One region of the Pseudomonas sp. PB103 genome, then DNA from elsewhere that is predicted to be linked to it. Evidence: predicted binding sites of a transcription regulator. Region 1 holds the regulator's gene; each other region holds the start of a gene.

Region 1 (5,889 bases):
GAGGATGTCGAACACGTTTTCGGCGATGTGACAGCACTCCACCAGCTCATTGAGCTGAAGGAAGCCGGCGCCCCCTTTTACAGTGTGGAAACCGCGAAAAATTGCGTTGAGCAGATCTGCGTCATCCGGGCGGCTTTCCAGCTCGACCAGTTGTTCGGACAGTTGCTCAAGAATCTCGCCGGCCTCAACCAGGAAATCCTGAAGGATCTCTTCATCGGCGCCGAAGCTCATTAATGGGGTGCTCCTACAGGTCTAAAAACCCAAAAAACCTAAAATTCCAAAACTCTAGAACCCGAGGCTGGATAACAAATCGTCCACATCGTCCTGACCGGACACAACGTCTTCTCGTTTATCGGCATGAATCTGCGGACCTTCACCCTGCGAGAGATGTTTTTGTGGATCTTTTTCTGCAAGCATCGCGGCGCGGTCATGTTCGATGCCCGCAAAGCGGTCGACCTGACTGGCCATGAGCACGAGTTTGAGCAAATTGCTTTCGACTTCGGTGACCAGTTGGGTCACACGCTTGATCACCTGACCGGTCAGGTCCTGGTAATCCTGGGCCAGCAGGATGTCGTTAAGATTGCTCGACACCGCACGGTTGTCCGTGCTGCTGCGCGACAGAAAACCGTCGACCCGGCGCGCCAGCTCGCGGAACTCTTCAGCCCCGACTTCGCGACGCATGAAGCGACCCCAATCGGTGCTCAAGGCCTGGGCTTCATCGGCCAGACTGTTGACCACCGGCGTGGCGCTTTCCACCAGATCCATGGTGCGGTTGGCCGCGGCCTCTGTCAGCTTGACCACATAGCCCAGGCGTTCGGTGGCGTCGGTGATTTGCGACACTTCCTCGGCCTGCGGCATGTTCGGATCGATCTGGAAGTTGACGATCGCACTGTGCAGTTCACGTGTGAGCTTGCCGACTTCCTGATACAGGCCACGGTCACGGGTCTGATTGAGCTCATGGATCAGTTGCACAGCGTCGCCGAACCTGCCTTTTTCAAGGCTCTCGACCAGTTCGACCGCGTGTTTTTTCAGGGTCGACTCGAAATCGCCCTGTGAAGATTCGTTATGCTCCATAGCTCCCCCGCGCGTTCATCAGCCGATGCGTTCGAAAATCTTCTCGATTTTGTCTTTCAACGCCTGAGCCGTGAAAGGTTTGACTACGTAGCCGTTTACACCGGCCTGAGCGGCTTCAATGATCTGCTCGCGCTTGGCTTCAGCGGTCACCATGAGAACGGGCAGATGCTTGAGTTTTTCATCGGCACGCACGTGGCGCAGCAGGTCGATACCGGTCATGCCCGGCATGTTCCAGTCTGTTACCAGAAAGTCGATGCTTCCGCTGTTGAGCACCGGAATGGCGGTAGTGCCATCGTCGGCCTCGACGGTATTGGTGAACCCAAGATCGCGCAGCAGGTTCTTGATGATCCGCCGCATCGTTGAGAAGTCATCAACGATGAGGATTTTCATGTCTTTGTTCAATTCGACCTCCAAGCAGTCTTAAACGCGCCCAGCACCTGGACGCGCCACTTCAATCAATCGGCGCAGCACTCGAAGACTGTCTGGAGCACAACAGAGCAAGACCGGTGCCGTTCATCACCGCACCAGCCTCGTTCGCAGTGTCCCCACACTGCCTTCAGCGCGCTCGCCACTCCCCCAAACGCCCCCGCAAGCGGGCCGCGCACTGGCTGTGTAACTGGCTGACCCGCGATTCACTGACGCCAAGGACTTCACCGATCTCCTTGAGGTTCAGCTCTTCGTCGTAGTACAGCGCCAACACCAGTCGCTCACGCTCCGGCAAATTGGCAATCGCGTCCGCCAGCGCCGCCTGGAAGCGTTCATCTTCCAGATCGCGTGACGGCTCAAGATGAGCACTCGCGCCATCCTCGTGCAGCCCTTCGTGTTCGCCGTCCTGCAGCAGGTCGTCGAAACTGAAGAGGCGGCTGCCCAAGGTGTCATTCAAAATCCCGTAGTAATCGTCGAGACTCAATTGGAGTTCGGCCGCAACCTCGTGATCTTTAGCATCACGGCCGGTTTTAGCTTCAATTGCGCGAATCGCGTCACTGACCATACGGGTATTGCGGTGAACCGAGCGTGGCGCCCAGTCCCCTTTGCGCACTTCGTCGAGCATTGCGCCGCGGATTCGTATGCCCGCGTACGTTTCGAAACTGGCGCCTTTGCTGGCGTCATATTTGGTCGAGACTTCAAGCAGGCCGATCATCCCGGCCTGGATCAGGTCTTCGACCTGCACACTCGCCGGCAACCGTGCCAGCAAGTGATAGGCAATGCGCTTTACCAGTGGCGCGTAACGCTCGATCAACTCGTACTGCGCATCACGTGCCGACTTCTTGTAGTAATTCATACCGCTGGCGGTCATAGCACTGGCCCTGCCGTTTGCTGCACGAGGCGCTCGACGAAAAATTCAAGGTGGCCACGCGGGTTGGCGGGCAGCGGCCAGGTATCGACCTTCTGCGCGATCGCCTTGAACGCCAGCGCGCACTTGGAACGCGGGAAGGCTTCATAGACGGCACGCTGTTTCTGCACGGCCTTACGCACGCTTTCGTCGTAAGGCACGGCGCCGACGTATTGTAGAGCGACGTCAAGGAAGCGATCCGTGACCTTGGTCAACTTGGCGAACAGGTTGCGGCCTTCTTGCGGGCTCTGCGCCATGTTGGCCAATACGCGGAAGCGGTTCATGCCGTAATCGCGGTTGAGCAGTTTGATCAGCGCGTAGGCGTCGGTGATCGAGGTCGGCTCGTCGCACACCACCAGCAACACTTCCTGGGCTGCGCGAACAAAACTGACTACCGAGTCACCAATACCCGCAGCGGTGTCGATCACCAGTACGTCGAGATTGTCGCCGATGTCGCTGAACGCCTGAATCAGGCCAGCGTGTTGTGCCGGGCTCAGGTGGACCATGCTCTGGGTGCCGGACGCGGCCGGCACGATGCGAATCCCGCCGGGGCCTTGCAACAGAACGTCGCGCAGCTCACAGCGGCCTTCGATAACGTCAGCCAGCGTGCGTTTGGGCGTGAGCCCCAGCAGAACGTCGACGTTCGCCAGACCCAGGTCGGCGTCCAGCAACATGACCCGACGGCCAAGCTCTGCCAGCGCCAGGGACAAGTTCACTGACACGTTAGTCTTGCCGACGCCACCTTTGCCGCCGGTCACCGCGATCACCTGTACGGGATGCATGCTGCCCATGTTATTTCTTTACCTTGTCTTGCATAGACGGAGGCCACATTACTGGCTGCGCGTTCACAACCGGAACAATGCATGGCAGACCATCGATGTAGGTACAAAAACTGTTCATGAATACCTCAGCCTACCTGCTTGGTGGGGCTGTGATAGATATCAGCGAACATGTCGGCCATGGCTTCTTCGCTGGGTTCTTCCTGCATTTGCACGCTGACGGCGCGGCTGACCAATTGATGACGGCGCGGCAGATGCAGATCATCTGGAATCCGTGGGCCATCGGTCAGGTACGCGACCGGCAATTCATGACTGATCGCCAGGCTCAACACTTCGCCAAGGCTGGCCGTTTCATCCAGTTTAGTCAGGATGCACCCGGCAAGCCCGCAACGCTTGTAACTGTGATAAGCGGCGGTTAGAACCTGTTTCTGGCTGGTGGTTGCCAAGACCAGATAATTTTTTGAACGAATGCCTCGACCGGCCAGACTTTCGAGCTGCATGCGCAGGGCCGGATCGCTGGCTTGCAGGCCGGCAGTATCGATCAATACCACGCGTTTGCGCAGCAGTGGATCCAGCGCTTGCACCAGCGATTGGCCCGGATCGACGTGAGTCACCGGCACATTGAGAATGCGCCCCAGGGTCTTCAGTTGTTCCTGCGCACCGATGCGGAAACTGTCCATGCTCACCAGCGCGACATTCTGCGCGCCGTACTTGAGCACGTAACGCGCGGCGAGCTTGGCCAGCGTGGTGGTCTTGCCCATGCCGGCAGGGCCGACCATGGCGATCACACCGCCCTCTTCCAGCGGCTCGACTTCCGGTACGGCAATCATCCGCGCCAGGTGCGCAAGCAACATGCGCCAGGCCTGACGCGGCTCTTCGATATCGGTGATCATCGCCAGCAGATCGCGCGACAACGGCCCGGACAGACCGATGCGTTGCAGACGACGATAGAGGTTGGCTTGCGCCGGACGGCTGCCCTGCAACTGATTCCAGGCCAGGGTGCCGAGCTGAACTTCCATCAGCTCGCGCAGGCTGTTCAATTCAAAACGCATCGAATCCAGTGCGCGTGGATCGACGCCGCCGGAGGACTGCGCAGGCGCCGGGGCCGGACGCGCCGGAGCGGCGTACGTCGGCTCGCTCAGCGGCTCAGCGGCGGTCAGCGGCAGCCCAGCGGTCAACGGCAGACCGGCGAAGATCTGCCGATTGCTGTTGCCGTCGGCTTCGCCACGCAGGCTCAACTCGGCCTGGGCGGTGACGATGCGCGACTGGGTCTTGCGCAGCTCGTCTTCGAGTTCCATGTTCGGAACCCGTGGTGCCAGCGCCGACAATTTGTAATCCAGTGCCGCCGTCAGCTCGACACCGCCGGCAATGCGACGATTGCCAATGATGGCGGCATCAGCGCCCAGCTCATCACGAACCAGCTTCATGGCCTGACGCATATCGGCGGCAAAGAAACGCTTAACTTGCATAAACCACTACCTCAGCCGTTGGGCCCTACTGTCGCAACGATGGTCACTTGCTTGTTGTCCGGTATTTCCTGGTAGGCCAGCACGTGCAGTCCAGGGACTGCCAGGCGGCCAAAGCGCGAGAGCATCGCGCGCACCGGGCCTGCTACCAACAGGATCACCGGCTGACCTTGCATTTCCTGACGCTGCGCCGCCTCGATGAGCGAACGCTGCAGCTTCTCGGCCATGCTTGGCTCCAGCAGAACGCCCTCTTCCGAGCCTTGTCCTGCCTTCTGCAGACTATTGAGCAATATTTGTTCCAACCTTGGCTCCAAGGTGATCACAGGCAGCTCGGACTCAGTGCCTACAATGCTTTGGACGATGGCGCGCGATACGCCGACCCGCACAGCAGCGACCAACGCGGCGGTATCTTGACTCTTGGCGGCGTTGTTGGCGATGGCTTCGGCGATGCTGCGAATGTCGCGCACCGGCACGTGCTCGGCCAGCAGCGCTTGCAGCACTTTGAGCAGTTGCGACAGCGAGACCACACCCGGCACCAGTTCTTCAGCCAGTTTCGGCGAGCTTTTGGCCAGCAATTGCATGAGTTGCTGCACTTCTTCGTGGCCGATCAGCTCACTGGAGTGCTTGTACAGAATCTGGTTCAAGTGGGTCGCAACCACGGTGCTGGCATCGACCACGGTGTAACCGAGCGATTGTGCCTGTGCGCGCTGGCTGATTTCGATCCACACCGCTTCCAGGCCGAAAGCCGGATCTTTGGCGTTGATCCCGTTGAGCGTGCCGTAGACCTGGCCGGGGTTGATCGCCAGTTCGCGATCCGGGTAGATCTCGGCTTCGGCGAGGATCACCCCCATCAGGGTCAGGCGATAGGCGCTCGGTGCCAGATCGAGGTTGTCGCGGATGTGTACGGTCGGCATCAGGAAGCCCAGATCCTGAGAGAGCTTTTTGCGCACGCCCTTGATCCGCGCGAGCAGTTGCCCACCCTGATTGCGGTCCACCAGCGGGATCAGGCGATAACCGACTTCCAGGCCGATCATGTCGATCGGGGTCACGTCATCCCAGCCCAGTTCCTTGGTTTCCATGGCGCGGGCCGGCGACGGCAGCAGCTCTTGTTGACGCTTGACCTCTTGCAGGGCCTGCACCTTGACGATGTTTTGCTTCTTCCAGAACAGATAGGCGCCACCGGCAGCCAGCGCAGCCATGCTCAGGAACGAGAAGTGCGGCATGCCCGGCACCAGGC
Region 2 (5,889 bases), on a different contig from region 1:
TGAAGCTGTGGCCCTTGGCCTGGAACACGCGACCGTGTTCGATCGGGCCGAGCTGGCTGACAGCACCGTCGGCCGGGCTGAGGATCGCGCCCGGGGTCTGGTCGAGTGGGCGCGCGCCGTCTTTCAGGGCACGGGTGAAGAAGGCGTTGAAGTGCTCGTAAGCGGTCAGGTCCTCGACCAGCGCTTGCGACATGTCCACCTGATAACGCTTGGCGAACCATTGGGTGAAGGCATTCTTGAACCAGCGCACGCGGCACTCGGCAACGCAGCCGGCCAGGCGCGACAGCAGGTGATGAGGCAGCAGGTACTGGCTGAGGATAAACAGACGCTCTTTCATTAGTTGTCCTTAAAAACCTTAAATCTCGACTGGCGTGTCAGGGTGGTTGCCCCATTCGCCCCAGGAACCGGCGTAGCCTTTGACCCGCGGATAACCGAGGGATTTGGCCACCAGATAAGTGAAGCCCGACCGGTGATGGGTCTGGCAGTGGGTAATGATTTCTTTGTCCTTGGTGATCCCGAGGTCTTCGAGGATCTGCGGCATGTCGCTGCGAATGCGCAATTGACGGGCCTTGTCCATGCCCGCCGTCCATTCGAAGTTGACCGCGCCGGGGATGTGTCCGGCCTTGGCGGCCAGCACTTTCTCGCCGGAGTATTCCAGCGGCCCGCGCGCGTCCCAGATCGCCAGATCGGCGGCACCGAGACGGCTTTGCAGGTATTCACGGGTCGCGGTCGGCTCTTCGTGCAGGGTCAACGGCAGTGGGCCGCCGGCTGCCGGTGGAATCTGAATCGACATCGGCATGCCATCCGCCAGCCATGCCGGCAGACCACCGTCTATATAGTGATACTTGTCGTGACCGATCACGTCGAGCAGCCAGATGAAGCGTCCGGCCCAACCGCCGCCCTCATCGTCGTAAACCACGTAGACCGCGTCCTTGCGATGGCCCAGCTCACCGAACAACGCTTCCAGATCGGCTTTGGCCGGCAGCAGCCCCGGTGCCGGTGGCTGGCCGAGTTGGGTGCGCTTGGGGTCGACAAAGCGCGCGCCGGGGAGATGTCCCTCGCTGTAGCGCGCGGCGCTGGTCAGATCCACCAGAATCAGCTCTTCAGACTCAAGCCGAGGCAGCAGGTCGCTCGGTTCGATGACGAGCGGCAAGCCAGAGAAGTCAGACATGCGAGGTCTCCAGAGCACAAAGGGGGGAATTGTAGCGCAGCCTCATCGGCCGCGGCTGCTAAAGCTGTGCAGGGCTTTTTCGATGCACTGCGCGGTTTTGCCAAAGGCTTGCACGGTGATGTCGGCGAACGGCCCGCCGCCCTGATCGGCGACCACAATCATGATCACCCGGCCATTGTTGACCAGTGAGCGCAGGAACAGATGCTCACCGCGAAACAGCGTGCGCAGGCCCGGCGGCAGCAGGGCGGAGAACTGCGCGTTGTTCTCCGGGGTTATCCGCACCTGCGCCTGTTGCGCCAGCAGCCGTTGCAGCACGCTGCTTTGGCTGACGACAAAATTCAGCGCCGCCGCTTCTTTCGGCAGGCCAGCGGTTTGATTCACGCGCAGATTGGACTGCGTGCGGTCGGCCATCAGGATCATCACTCGACGCATGCCGCTGGCAATCAGCGCATCGCGGGCGGCGACGGTCAGGCTCATGGCATTGGTGAAGCGGCTCGGTTCGGCGAGCAGTTCGGCGCATTGCTTGCGCCATTGGCCAAGGTCTTCAGCGCTCGGCACCGCTGCGGGCAACATGCCTGCCGGCAAACGGTGCGTGCCCCACGGCCACAGCAGCGAAACCGCCGGGTGCCAGAGATCCGGCATCGCATGCTGACGCGCACTGTTGGCCGCTTGCTGGTGCAGTTGTTGCTGCACGTCATCCATCGAGATTTGCAGATAAAGGCTGGTCAGGTACTGCCAGCGTTCACTGTGCGGACTGTCCCAGGCCTGTTGCGCCGAGAGCGCCAGACCGTTGGCCAGCAGCACAGTGTTGGCCGGCTGGTTGAGCCAGCGGCGCAAGGTCGGGTCGTCATCCAGGCGATTCTGTTGGCGCAGCGGATGTTCGCTGTCGCGGGCTATGCGCAGCACTTTCACCAGTTCACGCTGTTCGCTGAGCAGCAATTTATAGCCTTGTTGCACCCAGATCGGTAGATGCCAGACCGCAACCAGCGCTTCAGCGATCCGCAGCAGGCGCACGCCGAATAATTGCTTCTCGACCACGCGAGCCGATTCACCCTTGTGGATAACCCGCAGCTCCCACTCTTCGAGCAACTGTGGATAAGTGAGCGCCAGTGGCCACAGCGGCGACAGAAACAGCAGGCTGCCCCAATGAATGTCCTGCCACAGCCGCGCCAGGCGACTGGCGAAAAAACCGTTGGCCTGTTGCGTCGCGTGCTGGCTGATCATCTGTAACTGGCGCAGAGCCTTGGGGATCTGCATTTGCGGTTCAGCGGGCAGGCGCGCGAGCAATTCTTCGGTGCGGGCAAGGCCCAGGCGATTGATCGCCACCTCAAGATTTTCCGCTGGCGTGGCCATGGTGCCGTGGGTGTGACGATTGGCCTCACGGATGATGCTCAAGGCCAGCGCCGGGCTGTCCTGCATCAGGTCGGCGATGTCGCGCAGCGAGCTGCGATTGTCGCGGATCGCCCGGCAGACTTTATCGTGAGCCTCTTGCGGCACGGGCAGGCGGACGCTGTCGAGCAGTTTGACCCAGCCTTCGAGGGTGGTCGGTTTTGCGTGTGGGACGTTCGTTTCATTAGCCATGTCTGGACGGGATCTTCACTGACTGTAGACGCGCCCGGCATGGGCTAAATTGGCTTTTCGCCTGAACTGGCTATAGTCTGGCGCAGTTTTGCCGATAAGTAGAAGAAGAGATTTTTTAACTTCCGAATATGACCTTGAACCCGACTCAGTAAGTACTTTCCTACCTATGGCTAAAATTATCGGCATCATCGTCGTATTCGCGAGCGTGCTCGGCGGATACGTGCTTTCCCACGGCAAGATTGCCGCCCTGATCCAGCCTTTCGAGGTGATGATCATCGGTGGTGCTGCACTCGGTGCATTCCTGCAGGCCAACCCTGGCTACATGACGATGCACGTGCTCAAGAAATCCCTGAGCATGTTCAGTTCGCGCTTTAGTCACACTTTCTATCTGGAAGTGCTCGGCCTGATCTACGAGATCCTCAACAAGAGCCGCCGCGAAGGCATGATGGCCATTGAAGGCGACATCGAAGATGCCGCCGCGAGCCCGATCTTCGCCAAGTACCCGGCCGTGCTCAAAGACGAACGCATGACCGCGTTCATCTGTGATTACCTGCGCATCATGTCGTCCGGCAACATGGCTCCGCATGAGCTGGAAGGCTTGTTCGACATGGAGCTGTACAGCCTCAAAGAAGACCTCGAACACCCGTCCCACGCGGTAAACGGCATTGCCGACGCCATGCCGGGTTTCGGTATCGTTGCGGCGGTACTCGGTATCGTGGTGACCATGGCCTCGCTGGGTGAAGGCGATCAGAAGTCCATCGGTCTGCACGTGGGTGCGGCACTGGTGGGTACCTTCTTCGGTATTCTCGCGGCGTACGGTTTCTTCGGCCCGCTGGCGCACTCCCTGGCCCACGATGCCAAGGAAGAGCTGAACGTCTACGAAGCCATCAAGGCCTCGCTGGTGGCTTCGGCTTCCGGCATGCCGCCATCGCTGGCGGTCGAGTTCGGTCGCAAGGTGCTGTACCCGGCCCACCGTCCAAGCTTTGCCGAGCTGGAACAAGCCGTTCGCGGTCGCTAAGCCATGGAAAATAATCAGCCGATTATCATCAAGCGCGTCAAGCGCATAGCCGGCGGGCATCACGGCGGGGCGTGGAAAATCGCCTTCGCCGACTTCGCCACGGCGATGATGGCGTTCTTCCTGGTGCTGTGGCTGCTGTCCACCGCGACGCCTGAGCAGAAGATCGCCATCGCCGGTTACTTCAAAGACCCGGTCGGCTTCTCCGAAAGCGGCACGCCGTACATCATCGACTTGGGCGGCACGCCGACGCTGGCGCCGGAAAACACCCTCAACCCTGAGGTGAAGTCCCAGCCGCAACCGGACAAGGTCACGGTCGACGCCGAGCAAGTCGAAGGCATGGCCGAAATGGTCGAGAAAGAGCGCCTCGAACTGCTCCTGCAAGAACTGCAGAACAAGGTCGACGAAAACCCGCAATTGCAGAAGTTCAAGGATCAGATCCTCTTCGAGATCACGCCGAACGGCTTGCGCATCCAGATCATGGACGCCGAGAACCGGCCGATGTTCGATTCCGGTTCTGCACGCCTGAAGCCGTACTTCGAAGACATTTTGCTGGCCATGGCCGACACCATCAAAGCGGTGCCGAACAAGATCAGCATCAGCGGTCACACCGACGCCAAGCCGTACATCGGCACCGGCGATTTCGGTAACTGGGAGCTGTCGGCCAACCGTGCCAACGCCGCTCGTCGTGCGTTGGTCGCTGGTAGCTATCCGGATGCGCAAGTGGCGCGAGTGGTCGGTTATGCCTCGTCGGCGTTGTTCGACAGGGAAAACCCGTTCAACCCGGTCAACCGCCGCATCGACATCGTCGTCCTGACCAAAAAGGCTCAAGCCGCGATCGAAGGTGCGCAAGGTGCCGATCCAGCGAAACCGGCAGATCAAGGTCAAAACGGCGCTGCTCCGGCAACGCCGGTTGATCCAAATGCGCTGCCGGCGGATCAGCAACCGGTGCCTGCGCATGAGTTGCGCGAGCGGTTGAACCTGTTTGATGACGCCGCGCCGAAACCGGCGGAACCGGGGAGTGCGGCGCCAGCGCCGGCCACTCCGCCAGCCACTGCCCCGGCCCCCGCGCCGAAGCAGTGACGCACAAAAAAGCCGACAGCGATGTCGGCTTTTTTGTGGCTGGAATTTCACCTCGCCGATCAATTGCGTAACGTTACGAAATTGATCGGGAGCCAGGCAAGTGAGGTCTTAGAACCCCCGCCGAATCCTGCTCTTCAACTGATCGTGAAAGAGCTCGGCATTCCTCTTGTAAGTCCCCTTCATCGACTCACTCATCGAATCCAGCATCACCGACCGCTTGTTTGTCACTTCCTCGCGATAAGCATCGATAAAGAAATCCAGATCTCTGTCCGTACTCAACTTCGGCCATTTATCCAGATACAACGGCAACTGCGCCGGCCCGGTCTTGAACGAGCAGATCCGCCGGTTGCTGATCGTCGCCTCACCAATCTCGAACGGCACCCACCACGACAAAGCGGTCCTCTCCGACACCACCGCGAGCAAGTGCGTGCACTCGGTGATGTTGCGGGTGATGACGCCGGTGATGTCGTCGGTGGTCTGCGATTCCGGGTCGAGCACATCCAGATAGGTCTTGATGTTCGCCTGTTTCAGGCGACTGTTGATCGCCATGGCCTGCATACGATCCATGTGGCGATAGCTGATGAAGACGGGCATCAAAAGTGTCCTTTAATCGCGAGTTCGCGGTAGTAGGCGCCGAGCGCGGTGAGGCGGCAGCCGGTGGAGTGGAGGGCGGCGTAGTACATGTGCTCGGCGTCGACCGGCTCGATCAGGCTGTGGCGATTGCACTTTTGCAGCTGGGCGAAGACCTCGCCGTGCTCGGGGTTGAACGTCGCTTCGGTCGGCTCGTAGCTGGGGTCGAGCGGGTAGGTTGATTCGGCTTCGGCAAACCACTCGGGCAGCTTGCGCAGGATCTCTTTGGGGATCAGCGGCGAGACTTCGCGCAGGGAAATGAACTGCGACACGTTGGTCTTGAACACCGGGCGTTGTTCCCACGCGTCGAGGGCGTTGTCGACGAAGGAATAGAGGCTGCCGGGGGTGATCTTGCCGAGAATGTTGGCCGCGCCGCCGTGCAAAGCCTGAAGCAGCAACCCGGTAAACA
Region 3 (5,889 bases), on a different contig from region 1:
TTGCTGCGCTCGAACTCGTCGATCGACATCGACAGCGAGTACGGTTCCTGGCCCGACGAGCAGGCTGCCGACCAGATCCGCAGACGCTGGTTGGGGCTGGCCTTGATCGCTTCAGGCAGTACCTTGTTCTTCAAGACTTCAAACGGATAGGTATCACGAAACCACAGGGTTTCGTTGGTCGTCATGGCATCGACCACCTGCTCGCGCAAACCGCTGCGCGGCTGGGTCTGGATGCGCTGAACCAGCTCACCCAGGGATTTGATGCCTTGCTGCTCCATCAGTTTGTTGAGACGGCTCGAGACCAGGTACTGCTTGTTTTCACCGAGCAAAATGCCACAGGCTTTTTCCAGGAAGACCCGGAACTGTTCGAAATCCAAATTACCCGTAGACAATGATGCCGCCTCTTAAATCGTGTTGACCGCCAAGGGCAAAACGCCCTTAGCTGATATCTGCTGCTTTGATCCGGTCGACTACCCGGGATGCCAGGTCATCAGGACGGAATTTGGCCAGGAAGTCATCAGCACCGACTTTCTTGACCATCGCCTGATTGAATACCCCGGACAACGAAGTATGCAGGATGATGTGAAGCTTTTGCATGCGCGGGTCAGCGCGGATCTCGGCCGTCAGGGTGTACCCGTCCATCTCCGGCATCTCGATGTCGGAGATCATCATCAGGAACTCTTCTTCCGGCTTCTTGCCCTCATCGACCAGCTTGCGCAGGTAATCCAGCGCCTGCTTGCCATCGTTCAGCGCCACCACTTCGACGCCGATCGTCTGCAGGCAACGCGTGACCTGCTTGCGCGCCACTGACGAGTCATCGACCGTCAAGACCCGCAGCGACAACGCCTTGGTCTGGGTCTCGACATCGACCACGCCCACCGAAATCGCTTCCGGTGTCGGCGCAACTTCCGCCAGCACTTTCTCGACGTCGATGATTTCGACTAACTGATTGTCCACCCGAGTCACAGCGGTCAGGTAATGATCGCGACCCGTGCCCTTGGGCGGCGGATGAATCTCTTCCCAGTTCATGTTGACGATGCGCTCCACCGAGCGGACCAGGAAACCCTGGGTCTTGGTGTTGTACTCCGTGATGATCACGAACGGGTTGTTCTTGTCTTTCAACGCACCCGAGCCGGTTGCCATTGCCAGATCCAGGATCGGAATGGTCGCCCCTCGAATATTCGCCACCCCGCACACGACAGGACTGGACTTGGGCATCAACGTCAGCGACGGGCATTGCAGCACTTCCCGCACCTTGAACACGTTGATTCCATAGAGCTGCTGACCGTCAAGCCGGAACAACAACAGCTCCAGGCGATTCTGCCCCACCAGTTGCGTGCGCTGGTTCACCGAATCCATTACACCAGCCATGCCCAGACTCCTACACCAACGCCAAGTGTTGTTGCGACGCACATTCATTGCTAAACGGCACGGCGCTTGCTTTTTAACTCGTATGAACGCTCAAACGACATTTTTCCGACGCCTGACATCGCCCCTCCGCAGAGGGCTTTGTGCCGCGTGCGCCATTTGCTGCTTTTTTGCTGGCAGCCCTGCCATTGCTGATGCGGTTACCTTGCCTGACATGCTTATCGGCGTCACTCAGGGCTTTCTTGAGTTCACCGTAGAAGACTATCTGGCCACCAGTCAAACCGAAGGCCGCTATGAAATCGAGGTCAAGCAACTCGATCCACGTATGCGCATGCCTATGTGCGACAAGGAATTGACAGCCACTTTGGAGAGCCCGGCACGTCCTTTGGGCCGGGTAACCGTGAAGGTTCGCTGTGAGGGATCCTCACCCTGGACCGTGTTCGTGCCCGCTCAAGTCCGCCTGTTTCGCGAGATTGTCACCACCACCCGGCCACTCAAGCGTGCCGGAATTATCGAACCGCAAGACGTGACCTTGCGCGAACGCGACGTCAGCCTGATCAATCAGGGCTTTCTGACCTCGGTGGACGAAGCGATCGGGCAAAAATTAACCCGACCAACGGTCGCCGATCAGGTGATTACCCTGGTCCATCTGGAACAGGCCGAAGTCATTCGCAAAGGCGATCAAGTGGTGATTACCGCCCGCAGCGGTACGCTGGCGGTACGGATGCCGGGCGAAGCCCTGTCCAACGGCGGATTGAAAGAACAGATCCGGGTGAAAAACCTTAACTCCCAACGGGTCATCAAGGCGCAAGTCACCGCGCCAGGCCAAGTGGAAGTAGCAATGTAGAAAACTGGCGCTGATCCCGGCTGTTCCCTAAACTGTGCCGCAGCAGGACTCGCGCCGGCGCATGCAAGGTTCATTGGTAAATGCGCCTAAAGTTTTCCAGGGGATGGCCGAAAACATGGCAAGCGTCCAAATTCCCAGAGGTTTTTATCATGGTCATCGATTTCAGCCGTTTGAACAGCTCCTCGTCACTTACAGGCAGTACACGTACCAGCGCGCCTAAGGAAACCGCCGAAAACGGCACTTCCGCGCCGCTGAATACCCCGGCCGAATCGGCCAGTACCGCAAAAAGCGGGGAATCGGTACACCTCAGCAATGAGGCTCAACAGTTGCAGAAGATCACTGACAAGCTGCGCGATCAACCTGCTGTCGACAAAGCCCGTGTGGCCGAGTTGAAAGCCGCGATTGCCGATGGCAGCTATAAAGTCGACAGCAACCGTGTAGCCAGCAAACTGCTCAACTTCGAAGCCCAGCGCTAGGCCAACGCCAGCGCCAGGCTTTTGGACGCTTAAAACCCAAGGCCAGCCATGCACGACACTAATTTATTGCAACTGATCATCGACGACTTTGCTCCAGCTCAACATTTGCTGGAGTTATTGCAAACCGAGTCCCTCGCTTTGCACGGTCGTGACATGCCCCTGCTGGAAGAAGTTCTGGCACGCAAACAGGCGCTGATCATTCTGCTCGAACAGCATGGCCGCAAACGCAGCGAGATCCTCGCCAGCCTTAACCTGCCGACCAATCGGCAGGGGCTTGAGCAATTGGCCAGCCAATCGAGCATTGGCGAACAATTGCTCAGCCAGAGCGATTTCCTCACCGACCTCATCGCGCAATGCCAGGCGGCCAACGTCAACAATGGCCAATCGATCCTGGTCCAGCAGGCCTCCACGGCCAATCAGCTGAAGATCCTCACCGGCGGCGAGCCGCCAGCGCTCTACGACGCCAGCGGTGCCTTCTCCAAGCTTGCGAAGCCGCGCGCGCTCAGTCAGGCGTGAGCCGTTCGATGCCTGCGCTCTATCAACCTGCGAAACATGCTGGCAAAATGCTGGCTAGTCGTAGTCAAATTTTGTCTGGAGATTGATTCAACGTGTCCAACGTCCTTAGCGCGGATGATGCTCCGCAGCCACCAAAGGTGCTCACCACACCTCTGGAAATCTCCAGCAACCTGCGCCAGCTGCAAGAAAGCCATGATCCGCTGATCATCACCTTCCACGAGCGCAGCCAGCGTTTCCAGAGCTACCTGATCAAGGTCGACCGTGACACCGGGACGATCGCTCTGGACGAAATGATCCCACGCGACGGCGAGCGTTTCTTGCAGGCCGGTGAGCCGTTCAAGGTCGAAGGTTTTCATGAAGGCGTGCGCATCGCCTGGGAATGCACCGGCACGCTGAACATCGAAGAGTCCGAAGGCGATCGCTTTTACACCGGCGAGCTGCCGACCGAGGTGGTTTACCACCAACGTCGCAATGCATTTCGCGCCGCGCTGAAACTGACCGATCTGGTCAGCGTTGAACTTGGCGGCGAAAAGCTCAAGGCGCCTATCAACGGCAAACTGCTGGATATTTCCGCCACCGGTTGCAAGCTGCGCTTCGAAGGCGACATCACTGACCGCCTGCAACTGGGCCAGGTCTACGATCGCATGATCGCCCCGCCACTGTTCGGCAACCAGCCGATCTCTGTCGAACTGCGCTATCTGCACTTCGAAGAAAAACTCAACATCACCTTTGCCGGTTTGCGCTTCCACAACATCAGTGGCCAGGCTGCCCGCAACGTTGAGCGTTTTGTTTATCAATTGCAGCGTGAAGCACGGCGTTTCGACAAAGACGACATGTGATTCAGACGCGCAAACAAGAAGGGCAGTCCTTGGCGGGACTGCCCTTTTTTGTGCTCAAACGATCCCACAGCAATGAGCTCCCCTCACCACAGAGACAGGGTCAACTGCAGAGACTCTTTACTGCAGAGTCATAGGCTCACTACTGATGGCTGCGACTCCAGGATATCAAGGTCTGCCACCACTGATGTCCGGCGTCGGTTTATCGCTGTCATCATCCGCACCAGCCTCAACCACAGGTTCAGGCTGCACCTCAGGTTCCGGATCAGGTTGCGACTCAGGCTCCGGTGCCACGGTGTTCTGCATCTGATCCTGCACTACCTGCTCATCCACGCGCGGGTCCAGCGCAGCCACCAGTGGCGAACTGGACATGCTGTCCGGCATCGCCACGTGATGCAGTGGTGCATCGTCGACCTGATGCAAGTTGGTTACAGCTTTCGGGCGGATTCGCCACACCAGTACCAAGGCAAAGAAGCTGAAGAATGCATACAGACTCTGGCTGCCAAACAGCTTCATCAGCACACCCGCCAGCAACGGCCCGATGCTCGCCCCTACACCATAGGTCACCAACAGCATCGCCGTCAGCGAAACCCGGCGATCACCCTCGACGTGGTCGTTGGAGAAGGCCACCGCCAGCGGATACAGACAGAACTGCACCAGCGAACAGAAGAAACCGACAATGAACAACACCTCCAGCGGCACCTGCGGCATGATCGCCAACGGCAACGCCGCGACCGCCAGGAACCCGGCAAAACAGCGAATCAGCAAGGCCCGGTCGTAACGGTCGGACAACCAGCCCAACGGCCACTGCACCAACAAACCGGCAAAGATGCAGCTTCCCATGAACAAACCGACCTGTTCGGTCGACAGCCCTTGCTGCGAGGCATACAACGGTGCCAGACCGTAGAACGAACCGATGATCAGACCGGCACCGAGCACGGTACTCAGCGACTGCGGCACGCGCTTGATAAAGAAGCGCGGCTCCATCGGCGCCGGATGCAGCGGCGCCGGGTGAATCCGTCGCGTCAATGTCACCGGGACCAGGCACAGCGCAAAGCACAGGGCGACCAGCATCAGCAGCTCCAGGCCCAGGCCCGGGTGCATGACCAGAATCAGTTGGCCCAGCACCAGGCCAAGATACGAAGCGATCATGTAGCCACTGAACACCAACCCACGCTGGTTGGCGTCCGCCTGCTCATTGAGCCAGCTTTCGATCACCATGTATTGGCACATCATGCCCAGACCGACGATGGTCCGCAGTACCAGCCATGCCGGCAGCCAATCGACCAGACCATGACCGAGCACCGCCGCCCCGACAATGCCGGCACACGCCGAATAAGCCCGGATATGCCCGACCCGCGCAATCAGCCGGTGGCCAATCTTGCCGCCCAGTACCAGACCGAAATAGTTGGCCGCCATCAGCGCGCCGACCCACAGCCCGTCGACATGGTCAGCGGCCAGGCGCAACGCCAGGTAAGTAGAGAGAAGGCCCGAGCCGATCAACATCATCAGCGAGGCGAAATACAGCGCTCGAAAGGATTTCCAGATTTGGCGCATCGGCGTTCCGAGCGGCTCCTTGCAGTGAATACCGGGCTATCAAAACGATAGCCCGATGGCGACAGTTCGTCAGGCCTGGGCTGCTAGAACACGCCGTTCCCAGGGAGTGATTTCGTCAAAGAAGCTGGTCAACTCCATGGTCTTCGAAGCGATGTAGCCTTCGATGAACTCCTGTCCGAACAGTTCCCTCGCCAATTGGCTACGTTTCAGACGATCAAGCGCGGCATGCAAGGTACACGGCAGCGAAAGGTTGTCCGGCACCTCGAACTCCCCTTGAATGGCTTCAGTC

The links. The regulator FliA, encoded in region 1, starts transcription of late flagellar genes. The targets are predictions, from matches to a motif close to CTAAAGTTTNNNNNNNNNNNGCCGNTAA.
Region 2: the regulator FliA is predicted to act here: its motif matches at 2,823-2,850, upstream of motA (flagellar motor stator protein MotA).
Region 3: the regulator FliA is predicted to act here: its motif matches at 2,302-2,329, upstream of flgM (flagellar biosynthesis anti-sigma factor FlgM).

What each region holds. Positions count from the first base shown of each region.
Region 1 is NZ_RWIL01000069.1:7,824-13,712, forward strand. It holds gene EJA70_RS13185 (chemotaxis protein CheA) at 1-231, opposite strand, end outside; gene EJA70_RS13190 (protein phosphatase CheZ) at 286-1,074, opposite strand; gene EJA70_RS13195 (chemotaxis response regulator CheY) at 1,093-1,464, opposite strand; gene fliA (RNA polymerase sigma factor FliA) at 1,631-2,371, opposite strand; gene fleN (flagellar synthesis regulator FleN) at 2,368-3,198, opposite strand; gene flhF (flagellar biosynthesis protein FlhF) at 3,315-4,655, opposite strand; gene flhA (flagellar biosynthesis protein FlhA) at 4,667-5,889, opposite strand, start outside.
Region 2 is NZ_RWIL01000115.1:2,584-8,472, forward strand. It holds gene asd (archaetidylserine decarboxylase) at 1-337, opposite strand, end outside; gene rhdA (thiosulfate sulfurtransferase) at 356-1,171, opposite strand; gene EJA70_RS20640 (HDOD domain-containing protein) at 1,214-2,752, opposite strand; gene motA (flagellar motor stator protein MotA) at 2,919-3,770, shown strand; gene motB (flagellar motor protein MotB) at 3,774-4,850, shown strand; gene EJA70_RS20655 (toll/interleukin-1 receptor domain-containing protein) at 4,959-5,444, opposite strand; gene EJA70_RS20660 (caspase family protein) at 5,444-5,889, opposite strand, start outside.
Region 3 is NZ_RWIL01000046.1:5,443-11,331, reverse strand. It holds gene cheR (protein-glutamate O-methyltransferase CheR) at 1-392, opposite strand, end outside; gene EJA70_RS08385 (chemotaxis protein CheV) at 439-1,371, opposite strand; gene flgA (flagellar basal body P-ring formation chaperone FlgA) at 1,454-2,215, shown strand; gene flgM (flagellar biosynthesis anti-sigma factor FlgM) at 2,365-2,691, shown strand; gene EJA70_RS08370 (flagella synthesis protein FlgN) at 2,740-3,207, shown strand; gene EJA70_RS08365 (flagellar brake protein) at 3,300-4,046, shown strand; gene EJA70_RS08360 (MFS transporter) at 4,212-5,600, opposite strand; gene EJA70_RS08355 (glutamine synthetase family protein) at 5,670-5,889, opposite strand, start outside.